Regions from separate parts of the Candidatus Arsenophonus phytopathogenicus genome, predicted to be linked through region 1. Evidence: predicted binding sites of a transcription regulator. Region 1 holds the regulator's gene; each other region holds the start of a gene.
What was found. The regulator Fur, encoded in region 1, represses iron uptake genes when iron is present. The targets are predictions, from matches to a motif close to ATAATAATGAGAACNACTATCAA.

Region 1 (7,825 bases):
AATTAAGGCCGGACAATTTATCGATATCACAGGCCTTTCAGAATCAGGAAAAAGTACCTTAACAAAGTTATTACAACGACTTTATGTTCCTCAGCAGGGTCAAATTACTATTGATGGTATGGATCTAGCTGTCGCCGATCCCGTAGCTTTACGTCTTAATATGAGTGTAGTACTTCAAGAAAGTATTTTGTTTGCAGGCTCGATAGCAGTAATATCCGCTTAAGCCAACCCGCAGCTTCTGACGAAGCCATGACCCAGGCAGCGCAAATAGCAGGCGCACTGGATTTTATTCAACAACTTCCTCAAGGTTCCAATACGCAGTTAGCAGAGAGAGGTATGAATTTATCAGGAGGACAACGGCAACGTATAGCACTTGCCCGACCCCTGTTAACACAACCACGTATTTTAATTCTTGATGAGGCCACTTCTGCACTAGATTATGATTCAGAAGCCGCTATCATGAAAAATATGCATTATTTGTCTGCTGGTCGAACTGTTATTAGTTTTGCCCATCGCCTCAATACCATTCGTCATGCTGATAAAATTTATGTGATTAATGAAGGTCAAGTGATTGAATTCGATAGCCATGATAATCTATTCAAGTTAAATGGGTTTTATGCTCAACTCTGGCATCAACAAATAGGAACAATGACAAAAATTAACGCTTAAAAATAACGCCAGTCGCCAGTTTACTGGCTATTGCTAACTTCAGTTACTCACTAATAGGCTGCTTTATCAATTGAGTATATTTTATATGTTAGTAGCGATAGTTATCATGCTAGGATATGATTGGTTTAAGTAACTAGCAAATTTCCATCAACATTTAAATTTATGGCAAAAGAGCAGACTGATCGCACAACCCGGGATTTATTCGCCGATGAGCCTAGACCAGGGCGTCCAAAAACCAATCCTTTATCTCGACATGAACAATTAAAAATTAATAAACGTAATCAGTTAAAACGTGCTAAAAGCAAAAGTTTACGCCGTGTCGAATTAAAAATCAATAAGCGTGCTGTTGCGGCATTAAATATGCTAGCTCAAGAACAAAAAATAAGCCGTAGTGAATTAATAGAACAAATATTGCTGACACAATTAGCAAAGAAAAACCGATGAATTGCAATTTTACTGGTTTATTTTGCCTAAAACACACAAAATTGACAGAATTATGCAGTTATTTTCGTCAAAATAACGGTCATTTAATTATTTATTAATCAATCGTTATTATCTTTGCTATTACTACTGTTAATAACGATAAGATTACAACTCAAATTAAAATTAAGAGGTTTATTTACTTTATGGCAATCATAGGTATCTTCTTCGGCAGTGATACTGGCAATACAGAAAATATTGCCAAAATGATCCAAGAAACCCTTGGCGGCGCCGATATTGCTGAAATTCATGATATTGCTAAAAGCAGTAAAGAGGATATTGAAGCATTTGATATTTTACTATTCGGTATTCCTACCTGGTATTATGGTGAAGCACAGTGTGATTGGGATGACTTCTTTCCGACATTAGAAGAAATTGATTTTACCAATAAGCTAGTAGCTATTTTTGGTTGTGGCGATCAAGAAGATTATGCGGAATATTTCTGTGATGCTATGGGTACTGTGAAAGAGATTATTGAACCTAACGGTGCTATCATTGTTGGCCATTGGCCAACAGAAGGTTACCACTTCGAAGCATCAAAAGGGCTCGCTGATGACTCTAACTTTATTGGCCTGGCCATTGATGAAGACAGGCAACCGGAACTAACCGCTGAGCGAGTGGAAAGCTGGGTAAAACAAATATCCGAAGAGCTAAATTTACAAGCTATTATCGATTGATAGCTGTCAATATTTTTTGTATATGATAATTCCTGCAAATTGTGTAATGATATTATGACAATATATAATTGTAAAATTAGTTTTAAATAAACAGTATACTACTGTTAACGATGTTTTGATATTATTGAATTGACTGCTAATGCAACAAGGTAGGAGCCGCATGACCGACAACAATAAAGCATTGAAGAATGTAGGGCTTAAAGTAACACTTCCACGTTTAAAAATTTTAGAGGTATTACAAGAGCCTGAATGCCATCATGTCAATGCGGAAGATCTCTATAAAAAACTCATTGATATGGGGGAAGAGATTGGCCTCGCAACGGTTTATCGTGTTCTAAATCAATTTGATGACGCGGGTATTGTTACTCGCCATAATTTTGAATGCGGTAAATCGGTTTTTGAGTTGACACAACAACATCACCATGATCACTTAATTTGCTTAGATTGTGGTAAAGTCATTGAATTCAGCGATGAATCCATTGAGACACGACAAAAAAATATTGCGGAACGTCATGGCATCAAGCTCTCTAATCACAGTCTCTATCTATATGGACATTGCTCCAAAAAAGAATCATTGTGATGAAAACGATTTGGGCCACCCTGCCCGCAATAGTAAAGAAGAAAAATAACCCAGCCTATTACTATTTTTGTTATTAATCAGTTAAAAATAAAAGGAGAATTGCAATCCAATTTTTCCTTTTATTTTCAATTTTGTAGCGCATAAATAAGACTATGCTTGACATAATTTGAATGTGTCGCTAAAAAGTTGTCTTTTTTGTTCGTTGCTTGGGGAATAATATTAATTTTACCAATATGATCAACCGCAAAAAATTTATCCATCTTCGGAATAACATCACCTTCGACATAATGATGATTGATATTATGCATAGCCTTCTCTAAATCTAAACTACCATGTTGCTTTAACAAATCGCGCTGTAAACCTCGGCCAAATTGAGCACTGCTAAAACATTCCGCCAAAATAACATTTTCTTTGCTAGATAGATACCTTCAGTGCTGCATAAGCAGCTAAACCATCACCTAATGAATGACCACTGGTTGAAAGCCTGTATCCATTCCCCATCCATTTGAACCAGTTGTTGCAGATTATGCATTAATTGCGCAGCCTGCTTATAGCAAGCTGGAACACCGCCAAATACATTATGAACATTTGCCTCGCATTGCTTAATAAAATTATTAATATTTTTTATATAACGCGGAGCTCCACCGCTCACTCCATGACCGCTGGTTGTCCCACCAAATACCAATCGAATTTTCCGCTCAAACTTATTGTGAAAGATATAAGCCACCAATCCAGTATGACTATCTTCTAATAGACCATCTTGTGGATAAAGTTTTATATTAGTCATTTTAGACACAAACCTTGCCAATTCACGATCAATTCCCCACCGGGTTGCTTCTAAAATTGTAAAGTCACGATTGTAAACAAAATCAGCCAATAGAGCATTATGATAACTTTGCTCACTGCTGGCTTTATCTATTGGAAAACTTAATTTTTTACAAGTATGCAAACCCTTTAATGGTCTTTTTTGTACCGATATAAAGGCATCACTGTTATAAATACTTTTTAATGGACTGGTGAAATTGATCTTAGGTGATATCGTTTGCAGTTCTGCTTGTAAAACCGCTTTTTCTATTGGAAGAGATGAATTAATAAACTGAAGCATGATATAACATCCTTGTTAGTAACCAATTGATTTTTTTGATAAGGATATTGACTACATATTTTTTTGACTTGCTCTAAACGAATAAAAATTTATAACAGAAAGTCATTTTTCTGTTAATAAAAATATCTCGTGAACAATAATGCCGATATTTTTTAATAAAAAGCGTGGCTATAAACCACGCTTTTACCATAACTCTTAACGGGGTAATTTCTTAGCTTGCTATTTTTGCCCAACTATCTCTTAAGCCTACAGTGCGATTAAATACCAGCTGCTTAGCAGTATGATCATGGCTATCAGCGCAAAAATAACCCTCGCGTTCAAACTGATATGCTTTTCCCGGTTGAGCGGTAATTAAACTTGGTTCAATAAACCCATACCGAATCACTAAAGAATCAGGATTAATGGTAGCTAAAAAGTCCTCTTCTGCGGCAGGATTAGGCACAGTAAATAAGCGATCATACAATCGGATCTCTGCTGGCAAGGCATGTGATGCACTGACCCAATGGATAACCCCTTTGACTTTACGTCCATCAGCAGGATCTTTATTTAATGTATCAGCATCATAAGTACAATAAATCGTGGTAATGTTGTCTTCTGCATCGTTATCAACCCGATTAGCTTGTACAATATAAGCATTTCGTAAACGCACTTCTTTACCCAAAACTAAGCGCTTATATTGCCGATTAGCTTCATCACGAAAATCAGCTCGGTCGATATAAAGTTCCCGACTAAATGGTACTTGTCGAGTGCCCATCTCAGGTTTATTAGGGTGATTATACATCGTCAGCATTTGCTCATCAGCAGACATATTTTCAATCACTAACTTTATGGGATCCAATACCGCCATTGCCCGTGGTGCATTTTCATTTAGATCATCACGAATACAAGATTCCAATGCTGCCATTTCAACAGTATTATCTTGCTTAGTCACGCCAATACGCCGACAAAATTCACGAATCGACGCTGCCGTATAACCACGACGACGTAAACCTGAAATGGTTGGCATTCTGGGATCATCCCAATTTTCAACCCTATTTTCCGCCACTAACTGATTTAGTTTACGTTTTGACATCACCGTATAGGCAAGATTTAGACGCGAAAACTCATACTGCCTTGGATGACAATCAATGGTAATATTATCTAATACCCAATCATATAACCGGCGATTATCTTGAAATTCCAGGGTACAAAGTGAGTGGGTAATCCCCTCCAATGCGTCCGAAATACAATGAGTAAAATCATACATTGGATAAATACACCATTTATTACCCGATTGGTGGTGTTCAGCATATTTTATCCGATATAACACCGGATCGCGCATGACAATAAAAGAGGATGACATATCAATTTTAGCACGTAGACAGGCCTTTCCTTCTTCAAATCCACCCGCTCGCATCTTGTCAAATAGCTGCAAATTCTGCTCAATAGTACGATCACGATATGGACTATTTTTACCTGGCTGCTTTAAAGTTCCGCGATATTCACGAATAGCATCAGGACTTAATTCATCAACATAAGCTAAGCTCTTTTTAATCAGCTCAATAGCATATTGATATAGGTCATCAAAATAATCTGACGAATATTTTACGTTACCACTCCAATTAAACCCTAACCACTTCACATCTTCTTGAATAGAATTAACATATTCAACATCTTCTTTAACTGGATTAGTATCATCAAAACGCAAATTGCATTGACCCTGATAATCCTCTGCAATACCAAAATTCAGACAGATTGATTTGGCATGACCAATATGTAAATAACCATTAGGTTCAGGTGGAAAACGGGTATATACATGAGTATGCTTACCTGTAGCCAAATCTTCTTCAATAATCTGGCGAATGAAATTTGTTGGGCGAGTATCTGCCTCATTCATTGTCATAGTCCTCAATGCAAAAGCATGTTAATAACGCTTTTATCATCTACCATATCCTAATTAGAAACAACCGTTTATTAACATATATTATTAGGCTTTATTTAATCAATAAAAAGCTCATAAAGGAAAAACGGGAGGTTCATAACCTTTCCCGTTTTTATTCATTATTAATTATATGGTTATCATATCAAATCATAATGATAAAACACATTACTTCAATACATCATAAACTGGTGTTACTCCAGCGATTACTTCACCAGTTGCAACTATTGTCAATCCCTGATAATCATCAATATTACTGATAACGACTGGACTTATCATTGACTTAGCATGCTGTTCCAAATAATCGAGATCTAATTTCAGGATAGGCTGACCTACCTTTACATCACTATTTTCTTCAACTAAACGCTCACAACCCTGCTCTTTTAACGTTACAGTATCAATACCCATGTGAACGATCACTTCAACACCTTCATTCGTCTCGATGCAGAAAGCATGATTGGTAGCAAAAATTTTCACAATCTTGCCCGATACAGGCGCTAATACCTCACCACTCGTTGGCTTAATCGCTAAAGCATCACCGACAATACGGCTAGCAAAAGCTTCATCCGGAACTTCATCAAGGGAATAAATTTCACCACTAACCGACGCTACCAGCGTTAAAATTGTTTGCCCCACATGCTTATTTTTTTACTTTTACTGCTAACTGTCGATTATATTTCTCAACAAAATTTAACGGTGAAACAACTTCTCGGGCGGCAATCTTTTTCATTGCTTCCGCAATCATTTCTGCTCGGGTTCCAACAATAATTTGCACACTATGTTTATTTAAACGAATGATGCCTGATGCACCCAGTTTTTTTACCAAGTCATCATTAACAATATCAACGGCTTTTACACCTAAACGTAAACGAGTAATACAGGCATCGATTACTGTTAAATTATCGGTTCCGCCCACCGCCGCAAGATATTGGTATGCTTCATGGGTAATATCTTTAGCACTGGTGGTTATATCTTTGTCATAATCATCAACGGCTTGATAGTCGTTTATTATTTCACGACCTGGGGTCATTAAATTGAACTTATTAATCGCAAAACGAAATATGACATAGTATAAACAAAAGAAAATTACCCCGAGGAAAATCAACATATACCAATGCACTGCTAATGGGTTATGGCTCTGCAGTAACATATCGACTAAACCAGCACTAAAACCAAAACCCGATATCCAGTGCATTGCAGCTGCAATATAAACAGAAAATCCAGTTAATAGAGCATGAATGACATAAAGAACCGGCGCTACAAACATGAATGAGAATTCGAGCGGCTCCGTGATCCCAGTAAAAAAGGAGGCGAAAGCACCTGCCATCATGATACCAGCGACTTTTGCTTTATTTTCAGGACGAGCACAGTGATAAATGGCCAATGCCGCACCAGGCAAACCAAACATCATGATAGGGAAAAATCCAGCTTGATAACGCCCAGTAATACCTTTTTCGGCTAAACCTGCAGCTAACGATTTAGCACCAGCCAGAAAGTTAGGAATATCATTAATACCCGCCACATCAAACCAAAATACTGAATTTAATGCATGATGTAATCCAACCGAGATTAATAGACGATTAAAAAAAGCATAAATACCGGCACCTAATGAACCCAAATCTTTAATATTTTCACCAAACAGTACTAATGCATTATAGATAAATGGCCAAACATACATCAGAACGAAAGATAACAGGATCATCAAAAATGAAGTCAATATAGGTACTAAACGGCGGCCACTAAAGAACGACAATGCTTTCGGTAACTCGACACCGCTATAGCGATTATAAAGTTCCGCCGCCAATACACCAACCAATATCCCAACAAACTGATTATTAATTTTACTAAATGCTGCAGGAACTTGCTCGATAGCAATACCCATAATCATCGAATAAGCCGCTGGTGAACATAGGGTTGTTACCACTAAAAAACCGACAAAACCGGTTAATGCTGCCGAACCATCTTTATCTTTTGATAAACCATACGCAACGCCAATTGCAAATAATATTGACATATTATCTATAATTGCTGAACCTGATTTAATCAGTAAAGCAGCAATAGTACTATTAGCTCCCCAGCCATTAGGATCGATCCAATAACCGATCCCCATTAAAATCGCAGCGGCAGGCAGCACAGCGACAGGCACTATCAAAGCACGGCCTATTCGCTGTAAATAACTTAACACATTCATTATGTTTTCCCCTTGAATAACCTCATTACTGAGATCTTATTGCTAAATATTATAAATATTCAATTTTTTGCATATATTATCATTAAGTCACTCACACCCAATTATTTTACATCACAAATTACATTTAATATTAATTAATTGTTTTGTTATAATATTAATATCAAATTAAACATAGATAAATTAAAATAAACAATGGTTAATCTAA
Region 2 (7,825 bases), 1.3 Mb from region 1:
CCTTTAAATACCTTACCCGGAGTTTGGTTTTGACCAATAGAACCCGGAACACGGTGTGACAAGGAGTTACCATGAGTAGCGTCCTGAGTGCGAAAATTCCAGCGTTTAACCGTACCAGCAAAACCCTTACCTTTGGAGGTACCAGTAACGTCGACTTTCTTGACGTCAGCAAAAATTTCAACACTAATGCTTTGACCTACAGTAAACTCTTCGTTTTCACTCAAACGAAATTCACGTAGGATACGGCCAGCTTCAACACCAGCTTTAGCAAAATGCCCAGCTTCAGGTTTCTTTACACGGTTTGCTTTTTTGCTACCGGTAGTAACCTGAATTGCATTATAACCATCTGTTTCCAGGCTCTTAACCTGAGTCACTCGGTTATTTTCAATTTCGATAACAGTTACAGGAATAGAAACACTATCTTCAGTGAAGATACGTGTCATTCCTAGTTTCTTCCCGACTAAACCAATCATTGTTTCAACCTCTCAATCGCGCAACGACCTGATTAACCCAGGCTGATCTGCACATCTACACCGGCAGCCAGATCCAGACGCATCAGAGCATCAACGGTTTTCTCAGTTGGCTCAACGATGTCAACCAGACGCTTATGAGTACGAATTTCGTACTGATCACGTGCATCTTTATTAACATGCGGCGAAATCAGAACGGTAAAACGTTCTTTACGTGTAGGTAACGGGATCGGACCACGTACTTGAGCGCCAGTGCGCTTAGCAGTTTCAACGATTCCCGCAGTTGATTGATCAATTAAACGATGATCAAAGGCTTTCAGGCGGATACGGATTCTTTGGTTCTGCATGAGACCAGAGCTCCAACTATTTATAAACGTAAAAAATTACTCCTCGCACCCATTTCGATTGATAGGGGAGTGTAATCGTTCCCATAATAACCTCCAAATCGGAGGTATTGTTTTTTTTAACGCAGTTTCACTGCTTACTAGCCCTTACGGCCAGGCTCTTGAATTAAAGAGCCCGTGCATTATACGTAATTTCAGAATAAGAGCAAGCCGTAGATAAAAAAATTGCATAAAATTTATTTATAAAAATCTTATGCAATAATATTTGTTAAAATCTTAATCAATAAATACCAATTAAATCATGTCTCTTCACCCAGCTGAGATTGTAGGTAATTTTTTAGGCCTATGTTTGATATCAAATCCAATTGCGTTTCTATCCAATCAATATGTTTTTCTTCATCCGTTAGTATTTCAATCATTAAATCGCGACTAACATAATCACTAACTGAATCCGCATAAGCAATTGCTGAACGCAAATCTTTCGCCCCATCCAATTCAAGCAGTAAATCTGATTTAAGCATTTCTTCAACATTCTCACCAATATTTAATTTACCTAAATCCTGCAAATTTGGTATACCTTCAAGAAAGAGGATCCTTTCTATATATTTATCAGCATGTTTCATCTCATCAATAGATTCTTCATATTCAATATCATTAAGACGTAATAAACCCCAATTTTTAAACATACGGGCATGTAAAAAATATTGATTGATTGCAACAAGCTCATTACCCAATAATGTATTTAAATGGGTGATCATTTTTTTATCGCCTTTCATTTTTTATCCTCCACTTCCAGTATCTAAAGTGTAGATAGAAATTATTAGGCGAACAGAATAGAAAAATATTTTTATTGAAAAGCGAAGAGGAATTGATTAATTAAAACTAGAAAGGTTCTTTGATAGCATTTAAATTTATTCTATTAATTCATTGTACTGCGTCAATATCAGTAACAACAGATAAATTTATTTGCTCATTTTGAATTAGCTGAGTTGCTTGAGGCAAGCATTTTCCACAATGTCTACCAATAGATACACACTTCTTTAATCCACTAATGGATGTTATGTGATTATCGCGAACTAAAGTTTTTATTGTTTTATCACTAATTCGATTACATAGACAGACGTACATTTTTAATACCGACCAGTTAAAATCTCATCAGCAATAATAAATGATAATGATTTTCATTTCAATATTAGTTTGAGTTATATACTCAAAAAATTAGATTATCGGTAATAATTTTACAACGATCATAAAAAAGAGGCTTTCGCCTCTTTTTTCAAATTCAATATCGAATCAAGCAATAATTTTAGCAACGACACCGGCACCGACTGTACGGCCACCTTCACGAATCGCAAAACGCAATCCTTCATCCATCGCGATTGGCGCTATCAACGTCACTTTCATGTTGATATTATCACCTGGCATTACCATCTCTACGCCTTCTGGCAACTCGATTGTGCCCGTTACATCCGTCGTTCTAAAATAAAACTGTGGACGGTAACCTTTAAAGAATGGCGTGTGGCGACCGCCCTCATCTTTGCTCAAAATATATACTTCTGATTCAAATTGAGTATGCGGATTGATTGAACCTGGTTTTGCTAATACTTGACCACGCTCTACATCTTCACGCTTGGTACCACGTAATAATACACCTACGTTCTCACCTGCACGACCTTCGTCCAGCAGTTTGCGGAACATTTCTACGCCCGTACACGTCGTTTTGGCCGTCTCTTTAATTCCAACGATTTCAACTTCTTCACCAACCTTAACTACACCACGCTCTACACGGCCTGTTACTACGGTTCCACGGCCTGAGATTGAAAATACGTCTTCGATTGGCAACAAGAACGGTTTATCTATCGCACGTTCTGGCTCTGGAATGTAGTCATCTAATACTTTCGCTAACTCTAGAATTTTCTCTTCCCACTCAGCAACGCCTTCCAGCGCCTTCAACGCTGAACCTTTGATTACCGGCGTGTCGTCTCCTGGGAAATCATACTGAGAAAGAAGCTCACGCACTTCCATTTCAACCAATTCCAGCAACTCTTCATCATCAACCATATCACACTTGTTCAGGAAAACGATGATGTAAGGAACACCTACCTGGCGACCTAATAGGATATGTTCACGTGTTTGTGGCATTGGACCATCGGTTGCCGCAACCACTAAAATTGCGCCGTCCATTTGTGCCGCACCGGTGATCATGTTTTTTACATAATCTGCGTGGCCTGGACAATCAACGTGGGCATAATGGCGGATTGGCGTATCATATTCTACGTGAGAGGTAGAAATTGTGATACCGCGCGCTTTTTCTTCCGGTGCATTATCAATTTGATCAAATGCACGTGCACTACCGCCATAAGTTTTCGCTAATACGGTGGTGATTGCTGCAGTTAAAGTTGTTTTACCATGGTCAACGTGGCCGATTGTACCAACGTTAACGTGCGGGTTTTTACGTTCAAATTTTTCTTTAGACATTAGATTATCCCTCTAAGACACGGAATCGATGGTTACACCACATTAACCAAACAGTAAAAGTCATATACTCGTTGCTTGTTTTTTCGCAGGAAAAAATCAGGGAACAATTAAGAACAGATTCTAGGAGTGGTGCTGATAGGCAGATTCGAACTGCCGACCTCACCCTTACCAAGGGTGTGCTCTACCAACTGAGCTATATCAGCACATCTTGGAGCGGGCAGCGGGAATCGAACCCGCATCATCAGCTTGGAAGGCTGAGGTAATAGCCATTATACGATGCCCGCGATGAACTCGGCTACCTGACTTTAATCAGCTGCAAATTTTATCTTAAGTATTTTGCATCGAGGTAGCATTTTAAGCTGAACACTTAAGATGAAACTTATGGTGGTGGGAGAAGGATTCGAACCTTCGAAGTCTGTGACGGCAGATTTACAGTCTGCTCCCTTTGGCCGCTCGGGAATCCCACCTTTTACTTATATCCAGATTTTTAATGGTGCCGGCACCAAGAGTCGAACTCGGGACCTACTGATTACAAGTCAGTTGCTCTACCAACTGAGCTATGCCGGCGTCAGGTGCTGCGCATTCTAGGTAGAGAACGAGCATGTTGCAACAAAAAAATTAAAATATTTGTTCTTTTGCTTATAAAACACTCACTTTAACCTTTTTTGCTGCTTTTTTCTATAGTAAATGTTTAAATACTCAACAGTATAAATTTTTTATTTACTATTTACTCTAGTGAAAAATGACATCAAATTTTTCTCACTAATAAAAACGTATCGTAAAACATACAATATTATTTCATTGCTAAAAATAAAAAACGGATGAATTGTTATCAATTATTTAATTAATACAAAAAACAGAAAAAACTCTACGCCTAAAGATATTCAATCGTTATTATGCAATCTATTTTTTTATTGGTTATGAATGATTATGATAACCTGTACACAGGTAAATGTTGACTTATGAAACAACAACAAAACTTTTCAATAACACCTTATTTAGAATTTGACCGTGAACATTGGGCAACATTACGTGATTCTGTTCCACTAGAACTACTAACGGATAAAGAGCTGCTGGAACTGAAGGGTATCAATGATGAAATTTCAATGGATGAAGTAAATAAAATTTATCTTCCTATTTCACGGCTACTTAATTTCTATATCAGTTCAAATTTACGTAGACAAACAGTTTTACAACAATTCTTAGGTACTAATGGTACTAAAGTACCTTATGTTATCGGTATTGCAGGCAGTGTTGCAGTTGGTAAAAGTACCACAGCTCGTCTATTACAAACTTTATTAAGTCGGTGGCCCGAGCATCGTAAAGTTGATCTTATTACAACAGATGGTTTCTTATACCCAAATCAGATTTTAAACGAACGTGAAATAATGAAGAAAAAAGGATTTCCGCAATCCTATGATATGCACCGTTTAGTAAAATTTGTTTCTGATATAAAATCTGGAGTCAAACAGGTTACCGCTCCGGTATACTCCCATTTTACTTATGATATCGTTCCCGATAAAAAGCAAGTGATTGAGCAGCCTGATATTCTTATTTTGGAAGGTTTAAACGTTTTGCAAAGCGGAATAGATTATCCACATGCTTCCCATCATGTTTTTGTATCTGACTTTGTCGATTTTTCAATTTATGTTGATGCCCCGGAAAATTTATTGAAAAAATGGTATATCAGTCGATTTTTGAAATTTTGCCAAGGCGCTTTTTCCAACCCTCACGCCTATTTCTACCATTATTCTAAATTAGAGCAAGAAGAAGCGATCAATACAGCTAAAACAATATGGGAAGAAGTTAATAAAATAAATTTGGAAGAGAATATAATACCAACCAAAGAAAGAGCCAGTTTGATCATGACTAAAGGCTCTAATCATTCAATTACAAATGTTAGATTAAGAAAATAATTTCAAACATTGAGTCGATGATTAGCTTCGACTCAATTATTCTAATTATCTGGCCGTAATGAAATTTCACCACCTATATAAAAAACAATTTCACCATTTTGTTCTAACAAAATTGCGCCGTGTTCATTAATACCTTTCACGATACCGATTTCTAGGTGATCACCAATATGTAATCTTATTTTTTTATGTAAAAAATTATCCAACGCCAGCCAACGCTTAATAAAAGGAACAAGACCATATTTCTCAAATTGCACTAATTCATGACGTAATGCCATAATGATCTGACCTGCGATCACATTTCTTTCTATTTGAATACCAGCCTGCTCAAGATTAATCCATCCTTGATTAATATTTGTTTCATAATTACGACTCATTGCAATATTAAGCCCAATACCAATCACAATATGTGCCACATCGCCAGTTTTACCTACCATTTCAATTAAAATACCTGCAAGTTTTTTTTCATTAAGATAAAAATCATTAGGCCATTTAACTTTTATATTACTACCGCTCAATTTATTAAGGGTCTCAGCTATCACAATCCCCGCAACCAAGCTTAGACCCATGGCAGCAGCCGGCCCTTGGTCTAAATGCCAGTACAATGATAAATAAAGATTACAGCCGAAAGGAGAAGTCCAATATCGACCACGCCTCCCTCTACCGGCTGTTTGATATTCTGCAACACAAGCATCACCAGAACTTAATTGATCAATGCGCTCAAGTAGATATTGATTGGTAGAATTAATAACCGGTTTTACTATTATATTTCCGCGTCTCACTAAACCATAAATTCGCTCATAGTCTAATAAATCCATTTTTCTAGTAAATTGGTAACCCTTACTAGTAATAGTATTAACCTCAATACCCCATTTACGTAGTGTGTGAATATGTTTATTAATACCAGCTCGCGTCATGCCAAGTAATTCACCCAACTGCTCGCCTGAATGTATACTACCATCAGAAAGTATTTTGATGAGTTTTAAAGGAATAGTTACATCTTTCATGAAATAGCATCCATAGCATTTACTTCACCATATTTACCAATAAAACGCACTTCTGGTTCTAGTGTAATAGCAAATTTCTCTATAACCTTTTTTCGGATATAACGGGCTAAATCTACAATATCTTCTCCAGTCGCATTATTTTTATTAATTAAAATCAATGCTTGCTCCTTATGTACTGCCGCGCCACCACATTGATAACCCTTTAGATCACATTGATCAATGAGCCATCCAGCAGCAAGCTTTACTTTACCATCCATTTGAGGATATTCTGGACATCGAGGATAATGGGCCTTTATTTCATTTGCCGCCATACTAGAAATAACGGGATTTTTAAAAAAACTACCCCCATTTCCTACCAAAAATGGATCAGGTAACTTATTTTGCCGGATTTTACACACAGCGTCAAAGATAGTTTCCGCTGTCACTGTTTGTGCTGCTAAGGGAGTCAAACCAGCATATGTTAATCTGGGTTGCCATAGCTTGTTAAGCTTCAGACCAACTGCAACAATAGCAAAATTTTCACGATATTTATGCTTAAAAATACTATCCCGATAACCAAATTGACATTCAGCGGCATCTAAACGATATTGTTGACCATTATTTAGATTAACAATATCGACATAGTGACATGCATCTTTAAATTCCATACCATAAGCACCGATATTTTGTATAGGCGCAGCCCCTACAGATCCCGGAATTAACGCCATATTTTCTAATCCATAGATGCCATTTTTTATAAGTGTTTCAACCAATTGATGCCAATTATTTCCTGCGCCAACATGCATAAACCATTCCTTAGCTGATTCAGTTATCTCTAACGCCATAACTCGATTTAAAATAACCAGGCCATCAAAGTCACCAATGAAGAGAACATTACTCCCGCCGCCCAATAATAAAATAGGCCACCCTTTTAGTCGTGCATTTTTCCATAACATAAGCAACTCTTCTACTGAAGTAGCCGAGTATATTGCTTTTGCCTTAGCATCAAGACTAAAAGTATTATATTTTTTTAATTCATTATGATTATCAGAATGCATATATCAAAACTCAATTAATATATAGTAATTATATAGTCTATTAATGTAGATATATAGAGAATAGATAAGAGTTACAAAATCAAACAATAAAACGACAAAAAGCCACCCAAGGGTGGCTTTCTTAACATAATCAAAGTCTGGCAGCTCCCTACTCTCACATGGGGAGACCCCACACTACCATCGGCGCTACGGCATTTCACTTCTGAGTTCGGCATGGGGTCAGGTGGGACCACCGCGCTATTGCCGCCAGACAAATTCTTTTTTATTTATCCCATCTTATTTCGCGCCTTCAGCAAAATCCGACCAGATTCAATCTCAAAACAAGCTAAAATTCTCTCTCTCAAAACACCTTCGGTGTTGTCAGGTTAAGCCTCCCGGGTCATTAGTACTGATTAGCTCAACGTATCGCTACGCTTACACACCCAGCCTATCTACGTCCTCGTCTCGAACACCCCTTATAGGACATTACTGTCAGGGAAGACTCATCTTGAGGCAAGTTTCCCGCTTAGATGCTTTCAGCGGTTATCTCTTCCGCACTTAGCTACCAGGCGATGCCATTGGCATGACAACCTGTAC
Region 3 (7,825 bases), on a different contig from region 1:
TTATCAGCATTAAATATTGTTGAATTTAGTGGGGTTAGTGAAGAAAAAATTAATCAACAATTAACTCGTTTATGTTCACAATTGGATAAGTTAATCTAAGCCGGTAATTCGGGGATCCTTGATTATCATATATGCCATCAATTAGCAGATATTGAAAATATCTGTACGATGAGAAAAAAAGCAGTTGGCCTATTGGCTAATACCAAAGGATTAGCAAAACCGATACCGTTCGTAGAGGATACTTGCGTGCCACCGGAGCATTTAGCCGATTACATTGCTGAATTTCGTGCGTTGCTTGACCACAATAATTTAGCTTATGGCATGTTTGGACATGTTGATGCAGGGGTATTACATGTTCGCCCGGTGATGGATATGTGTGATCCTCAACAAGAAGTATGAATGAAACAAATTTCAGGTCAAATTGCTCAACTTACCGCTAAATATGGCGGCTTATTATGGGGGGACACGGTAAAGGTTTTCGCTCCGCCTATGGCCCACAATTTTTTGGTGAAAAGCTTTATCAAATACTCTGTCAAATTAAAACCGCATTTGATCCCTTTAATCAATGAAACCCAGGAAAAATATGCTCATCAATTAATGTAGCGCTCACGTTAATGCCTATCGATTCTGTAAAAAGAGGAACCTATGATCGCACTATCCCGATCAAAGTGAGGGAAACATTTGAGCAGGCTATGGCCTGCAATGGTAATGGCTTGTGCTTTAATTTTGACGTTAATAGTCCAATGTGTCCTTCAATGAAAATTTCCCAGCAACGAATTCATTCGCCAAAAGGCCGAGCAACATTAATGAATGGTTAAGATTACAGGTTAAGCAAGGCGTAAACTTAGCATTATTTGCAGAAGATATTGATAGTTATAAACTCTCTTGGCCGAAAAAAATAACACGCCTATACCATACCTTGCGAGCTAAGAGTAGACAGTATGATTTTTTCCATGAAGTAAAAGAGGCGATGGCGGGTTGTTTAGCCTGTAAAGCGTGTTCAACCCAATGCCCAGTTAAAATTGATGTTCCATCGTTTAGGGCAAAATTTTTAGCCCTCTATTATAGTCGTTATTTGCGACCAATTAGTGACTACGTGGTTGCTAATATTGAATTAACTTTGCCGCTCATGGCAAAACAACCACGCTGGTTTAATTTTATATTACGGCAAGGGTGGATACAAACCCTAGGTCACAAGGTGATTGGACTAACGGATTTTCCTCAACTGTCTACACCCAGTTTACAACAACAATTGGCTGGTCATGCAGCATTGTCTCTGTCATTGCCACAATTAGAAAGCTTACCTGAAGAGAATCGCAGCCAATTTGTTTTTGTCGTCCAAGATCCATTTACTAGTTATTATGATGCAAAGGTAGTTGCGATTTTATCCATTTAATTGAAATACTAGGTTATAGGCCTATATTGTTGCCATTTTCTGCTAATGGAAAAGTGTTGCATATTAAAGGATATTTAACCCGTTTTGCCAAAACAGCGCAAAAAACAGCGGATTTTCTTAACCGCTTAGCGCAATTATAAATTCCGATGGTCGGTATTGATCCAGCCTTAGTGCTCTGTTATCGCGATGAATATAGCCAGATCCTTGGTAATAAACGGGTAAATTCGAAGTTAAATTAGTTAATGAGGCTGATGACAGTATTAGTGCCAAAGCCAGCAGCGAAGTTAACGGCTGAAAAATGGTATCTATTAGGGCATTGTACCGAAATGTCATTGTTAGCTGATAGTGCTCAACAATGGATTAAAATTTTTGCTCAGCTTGGTCGTCAACTGATTAATATTAATGTTGGTTGTTGCGGCATGGCAGGAACTGATGGTCATGAGGTTAAACATCTGGCTAACTCAAAGGGAATTTATGCCTTATCTTGGGGAAATCGATTACAAAAATTACCCAAAACACGTTGTCTAGCAACAGGTTACTCTTGTCGCAGTCAAGTAAAACGAATTGAAAATGAAATAATAAAACATCCTTTACAAGCGTTATTGGAGATGTTTAAATGATTTGGCAACGTTCTTATACCCTCGAAGAAATTAATAGTTGGGGGTGATAACAGCATGTTATCCCATTTAGGGATTGTTATGTTAAGTATCAGTGACGATACTATTGAAGCAACAATGCCGGTTGATCAACGTACCATGCAGCCGTTTGGATTACTACATGGTGGTGCTTCGGTGGTGTTAGCCGAATCGTTAGGCTCGATAGCTGGTTATCTCTATACTCAAGATAATCGAAAAGTAGTTGGCGCCGAAATTAATGCTAGCCATATTAGGCCGGTATATTCAGGAAGGGTACGTGGCGTATGTAGTCCAATTCATCTAGGTCGCCGGCAACAAGTCTGGTCGATAAAAATCTTTGATGAACAATTAAGACTGAGTTGTATTTGTCGTTTGACAACAGTAATCATGTAATTATTAGCACTTAAAGATAACTAAACGACAAAAGCTCGATGATTTAGCGATACTTTGTTCGTCACGTTAAATATTGCTGAATTTGCGAGTTTATTTTATTTTTTTAATGTTTATCAAAATGTTTATATGATTGATAAATTAAAAATCGTAAAAAAACAGTAAAATAAACGCCACTTTTTGCTGAAAAAACACTCTAATAAAAATATTCTGCTTAAAATAAATGGTTGAAGTGAGAAATGTTATCATTACCATATATAATATTAAACAAAAAAAGTCTAGTTAGATTGATAGTGTAATCTAGTCAAAATATTAGTTTCGTGAGGTCAATAATGGCAGAGTATGTTGATACTTTTTCTTTGAATGAAATAACTTGGCAGGGCCTTACCATAACCGATAAAGCAGCTGCTCAAATTCTTAAATTAATGAAAAAAAATCCTGCTAACCAGGGATTATCTCTTAATATCAAGCAATCAGGTTGTGCAGGATTTGGTTATGTCATTGCATTGATAGATAATCCAACTAAAGAATATTTGCTGTTTGAAAATAATGGCGCCAAACTTTTTGTTCCTCTAAGAGCAATGCCATTTATTGATGGTACTGAGGTTGATTATGTTCGTGAGGGACTCAATCAAGTATTCAAATTTAATAATCCTAAGGCTCAACACGCTTGTGGTTGTGGTGAAAGCTTTGGTATTGAAGTGAATTAAATTATGTCACAGCGTAATATAGAAATTGGTGATGATGTTCAACAATGGTTAGCGGAGCATCGTTATAAAGAGGGTTTTTTCACTCAGGTTGCAACGGATGAATTAGCTAAAGGTCTCAATGAAGAGGTCATCAAAGCGATTTCAGCCAAACGTAATGAACCTGATTGGATGTTGCAGTTTCGTTTAGAGGCTTATCAACATTGGTTGGGTATGGAAGAGCCCCACTGGCTTAAAGGCTATTATCCTGATTTAAACTACCAGGAATATAGTTATTATGCAGCGCCATCCTGCAATAGTTGCGATGATACTTGTCAAACTGAAACTGATTCATCGGCAGCGGGTGGGAATGAGCATAGCAATAATTATCTGACCGCCGAAGTTGAAGAAGCATTTAATAAACTTGGTATACCAGTCCGTGAGGGTAAATCGGTTGCGGTAGATGCTATTTTTGACTCTGTTTCTGTTTCAACAACTTATCGTAGCGAATTAGCGAAACTTGGTATTATTTTTTGTTCTTTTGGTGAAGCTATCCAACAGTATCCTGAGTTAGTAAAAAAATATATTGGTACGGTCGTTTCTAATCGAGACAATTTTTTTGCGGCATTAAATTCTGCTGTCGCTTCTGATGGGACATTTGTTTATGTGCCAAAAGGAGTTCGTTGCCCGATGGAATTATCAACCTATTTTCGTATTAATTCGGCTAAGACCGGTCAGTTTGAGCGCACTATCTTGATTGCTGATGAAGGTAGTTACGTTAGTTATATTGAAGGATGCTCTGCTCCGGTGAGAGATAGCTATCAATTACATGCTGCGGTAGTTGAAGTTATTATTCATAAAGATGCTGAAGTAAAATATTCTACCGTACAAAACTGGTTTTCAGGTGGTGAAAGTGAAACCGGTGGCATTTTAAACTTTGTCACCAAACGCGCCTTATGCGAGGGTGAGAATACCAAAATGTCCTGGACGCAGTCTGAAACAGGTTCGGCTATTACTTGGAAATATCCTAGTGTTATTTTGCAAGGGGATAATTCGGTGGGGGAATTCTTTTCAGTGGCATTAACCAATGGTAATCAACAGGCTGATACCGGTACAAAAATGATCCATATTGGTAAGAATACGCATTCCACCATCATCTCTAAAGGGATCTCAGCTGGTCGTAGTCAAAATAGTTACCGCGGTTTAGTAAAGATTTTACCGATGGCAGAAAATGCCAGAAATTATACCCAATGTGATTCTATGTTAATTGGCACTCAATGTGGCGCGCATACTTTTCCTTATATTGAAGTAAAAAATAGTAGTGCACAGTTAGAGCATGAAGCTACAACATCTCGTATTGGTGAAGATCAACTCTTTTATTGTTTGCAACGAGGTATTAGTGAGGATGACGCTATTTCGATGATCGTAAATGGTTTCTGTAAAGATGTCTTTTCTGAATTACCATTAGAGTTTGCCGTTGAAGCACAAAAATTGTTAGCAATTAGTTTGGAACATAGTGTGGGTTGATGGTTCTTATTAAAAGAATACTCAGTTATTCAAAGGCCAATGAAATGTTAAGTGTTAAAAATTTAAATGTCAGTATTGAAGGTAATCAAATTCTTAACGGATTAAATCTAGAAGTAAAAGCGGGTGAAGTACATGCAATCATGGGGCCTAATGGATCAGGCAAGAGTACATTATCAGCGACACTGGCAGGACGTGAAGAATATCAAGTAGAACAGGGTGAAATTCTATTCAAAAATAAAAATTTGCTTGAGTTATCGCCGGAAGAACGTGCAGGAGAAGGTATATTTTTAGCCTTTCAATATCCAGTGGAAATTCCTGGCGTAAGTAATCAACTTTTCTTACAAACCTCGGTTAATGCAGTAAGAGAGTATCGTAAGCAGCCACCACTAGATAGATTTGATTTTCAGGATTTTATTGAAGATAAAATTGAACTACTTGATATGCCGAAAGATTTACTTACTCGATCAGTAAATGTCGGTTTTTCTGGTGGAGAAAAAAAGCGCAATGATATTTTACAGATGGCAGCGTTAGAGCCTGAGTTATGTATTTTAGATGAAACCGACTCGGGTCTTGATATTGATGCCTTAAAAGTTGTGGCTAATGGTGTGAACTCACTTCGTGGCGCTGAAAGAGCTTTTATCATCGTTACTCACTATCAGCGTATTTTGGATTATGTACAGCCTGATTTTGTTCATGTTCTCTATCAAGGCAAAATTATTCAATCAGGTGATTTTACCTTGGCTAAAAAACTGGAGGTACAAGGCTATGGCTGGCTTATTGATCAACAGTGAAAGAGCAGAAAAACAGCAGCAAGTCACAAAGTTAAATCAACAGGCGCTAAAAAGGTTTGCGACACTTTTTTATGCCAGTAAAAGAGCAAGCGAAAAACAAGCTCAGGCCTATTGGCAGCAGGTAGAGAAAATTGGTTTTCCGCCATTTCGTCATGAAGAGTGGCATTATACGCCGTTGGCAAAAGTACTTAACGCTCAATACCAATTAAATAGTGATAAAGTTAACACCATTACTGCTAAGCAATTAAAACAGCTGGCTATCTCCCTTGACGGCTGGAGAATTGTTTTGTTTGATGGATGCCTTATCCCCACCTTAAGTAGCGATAACTTTGGCCCTTATCAAATTCAAATGATGGATGCGCAAGCACAGCTTCCGGCGCCTATCGTGACCGATGAAATATTCCTGTATTTAACTGAAAGTCTGGCCGCTCAACCCCTAATGATTAAATTGGCCGCTAATCAACAGGTACAAAAACCGCTTTATATATTGAATATTACCTCTGGTTCAAATCACCATGATTATGTTAATACTAGTCACTATCGCTATCATTTAGAGATTGGTGCTAATTGCAAATCGCAAGTTATTGAACATTTTGTTTCTGTTGATGATAAGCCGCATCTGACAGGTAGTCGATTGACCGCTAATATAGATGATAATAGTCATTTTAGCCATATCAAACTTTGCGTTGAAAACAACCAAAGTCACCATTTTGCCCATAATGACATCTTGTCAGGTCGAGATAGTCAAATAAACAGTAGTGGTATTTTTATCGGCTCAGCATTACTTCGCCATCATACCAGTGTGAAATTAAATGGAGCGGGTAGCAGATTAACACTCAATAGCTTATTGTTGCCACAAAATAGAGAAATTGTTGATACCAGAACTTATCTTGAACATAGTCAGCCATTTTGTAAAAGTCGCCAGTTGCATAAAACGATCGTGCAGGATGAAAGTAAAGCTGTTTTTAATGGTATGATTAAAGTTGCGCCACAGGCACTTAAAACCGCTGGTCAAATGACAAATAATAACTTGTTATTAGGTAAACAAGCCGAAATTGACACCAAACCGCAGTTAGAAATTTATGCTGATGATGTTAAGTGTAGTCATGGCGCTACAGTAGGCCGGATTGATGATGAACAGCTGTTTTATTTACGTTCACGGGGTATTCATCTCAATGATGCAAATCATATGATTATGGTGGCCTTTGCAGCTGAAGTCATCGAAGCTATTGATAGTGAAGCTGTAAGTAACAAGGTAATGGATATTATTCAGCAGCGCTTGGCAGGGATTTAATATGACATTTTCAGTGGCATCCATTCGCAAAGATTTTCCTATGCTGGCAGAAAAAATCAACAATCAACCGTTGGTTTATTTGGATAGTGCAGCCAGTGCGCAAAAACCGCTCCAAGTGATAGAAAAGCAAAGGTCATTTCTTTGTCATCACTATGCGGCGGTACACCGAGGGATCCATCGCTTGAGTAGTGAAGCCACAGCGATGGTGGAAAATGTTCGTCAGCAAGTCGCTGATTTTATTCATGCAGCTGATTCTGAAGAAATTGTTTTTGTTAAAGGAACAACAGAAGGCATAAATTTAATTGCTAATAGTTATGGACATGGTTTTATCAAACCAGGCGATAATATTATCATTAGCCAAATGGAGCATCACGCTAATATAGTTCCTTGGCATCTGCTTGCAAGCCAGATTGGTTTTGATATTCGTATATTACCTATTGATAATGATGGGAAATTAATTTTTGAACAATTAGATAGGCTAATCGATAGCCGGACTCGGTTACTCTCTTTTACCCACATGTCGAATGTTTTGGGAACCGTTAATCCAGCAAAACAGATTATTGCCTATGCGCGCCAATGTGCAGAGCAAAAAGCAGCACAATTGCATATTTTGCTTGATGGTGCGCAAAGTATTATGCACCAAATGATTGATGTCCAAGATTTAGATTGTGATTTTTATGTTTTTTCCGGTCACAAACTGTATGGACCTACTGGTATAGGTGTTTTATATGGCAAAAAGGCCTTATTAAATGCTTTACCACCTTGGCAAGGTGGGGGAGCCATGATTGATAAAGTGAGTATGACGTTATCTGAGTCAGAGCCAGCAATAATAAATATCACTTACGAAAAGGCGCCATGGCGATTTGAAGCAGGCACACCCAATATTGTTGGTATTATTGGTTTAGGTGAGGCTTTACGTTATGTTAATAATATTGGTTATCAACAAATATCTGCTCATGAAACGGCATTAATGCAGTATGCTAATCAGCGTTTAAGTACGGTAAACTCTTTGCGTCTTTACGGCTCAGATGAGCGCCAGGGAGTTATTGCTTTCAATTTAGGCGAGCATCATGCTTATGATGTCGGTAGTTTTTTAGATAATTATG

Region 2: a site for Fur is predicted at 1,983-2,005, ahead of bfd (bacterioferritin-associated ferredoxin). Genes of this name have one in related genera too.
Region 3: a site for Fur is predicted at 2,654-2,676, ahead of sufA (Fe-S cluster assembly scaffold SufA). Genes of this name have one in related genera too.

What each region holds. Positions count from the first base shown of each region.
Region 1 covers NZ_JBUIOB010000017.1:34,134-41,958, forward strand. Annotated here, with positions in the region: partial or broken gene AC01GB_RS03480 (type I secretion system permease/ATPase) at 1-669, shown strand, start outside; gene ybfE (LexA regulated protein) at 832-1,113, shown strand; gene fldA (flavodoxin FldA) at 1,296-1,826, shown strand; gene fur (ferric iron uptake transcriptional regulator) at 1,987-2,406, shown strand; gene AC01GB_RS03500 (hypothetical protein) at 2,532-2,804, opposite strand; gene AC01GB_RS03505 (hypothetical protein) at 2,861-3,511, opposite strand; gene glnS (glutamine--tRNA ligase) at 3,723-5,387, opposite strand; partial or broken gene nagE (N-acetylglucosamine-specific PTS transporter subunit IIBC) at 5,598-7,620, opposite strand.
Region 2 covers NZ_JBUIOB010000017.1:1,287,008-1,294,832, reverse strand. Annotated here, with positions in the region: gene rplC (50S ribosomal protein L3) at 1-473, opposite strand, end outside; gene rpsJ (30S ribosomal protein S10) at 506-817, opposite strand; gene bfr (bacterioferritin) at 1,114-1,590, opposite strand; gene bfd (bacterioferritin-associated ferredoxin) at 1,739-1,942, opposite strand; gene tuf (elongation factor Tu) at 2,108-3,292, opposite strand; tRNA gene AC01GB_RS10195 (tRNA-Thr) at 3,420-3,495, opposite strand; tRNA gene AC01GB_RS10190 (tRNA-Gly) at 3,502-3,576, opposite strand; tRNA gene AC01GB_RS10185 (tRNA-Tyr) at 3,675-3,759, opposite strand; tRNA gene AC01GB_RS10180 (tRNA-Thr) at 3,784-3,859, opposite strand; gene coaA (type I pantothenate kinase) at 4,255-5,208, shown strand; gene birA (bifunctional biotin--[acetyl-CoA-carboxylase] ligase/biotin operon repressor BirA) at 5,250-6,212, opposite strand; gene murB (UDP-N-acetylmuramate dehydrogenase) at 6,209-7,249, opposite strand; rRNA gene rrf (5S ribosomal RNA) at 7,385-7,500, opposite strand; rRNA gene AC01GB_RS10155 (23S ribosomal RNA) at 7,611-7,825, opposite strand, start outside.
Region 3 covers NZ_JBUIOB010000019.1:372,952-380,776, reverse strand. Annotated here, with positions in the region: partial or broken gene AC01GB_RS16655 (FAD-binding and (Fe-S)-binding domain-containing protein) at 1-2,016, shown strand, start outside; partial or broken gene AC01GB_RS16650 (hotdog fold thioesterase) at 2,013-2,424, shown strand; gene sufA (Fe-S cluster assembly scaffold SufA) at 2,754-3,131, shown strand; gene sufB (Fe-S cluster assembly protein SufB) at 3,135-4,634, shown strand; gene sufC (Fe-S cluster assembly ATPase SufC) at 4,679-5,425, shown strand; gene sufD (Fe-S cluster assembly protein SufD) at 5,400-6,719, shown strand; gene sufS (cysteine desulfurase SufS) at 6,721-7,825, shown strand, end outside.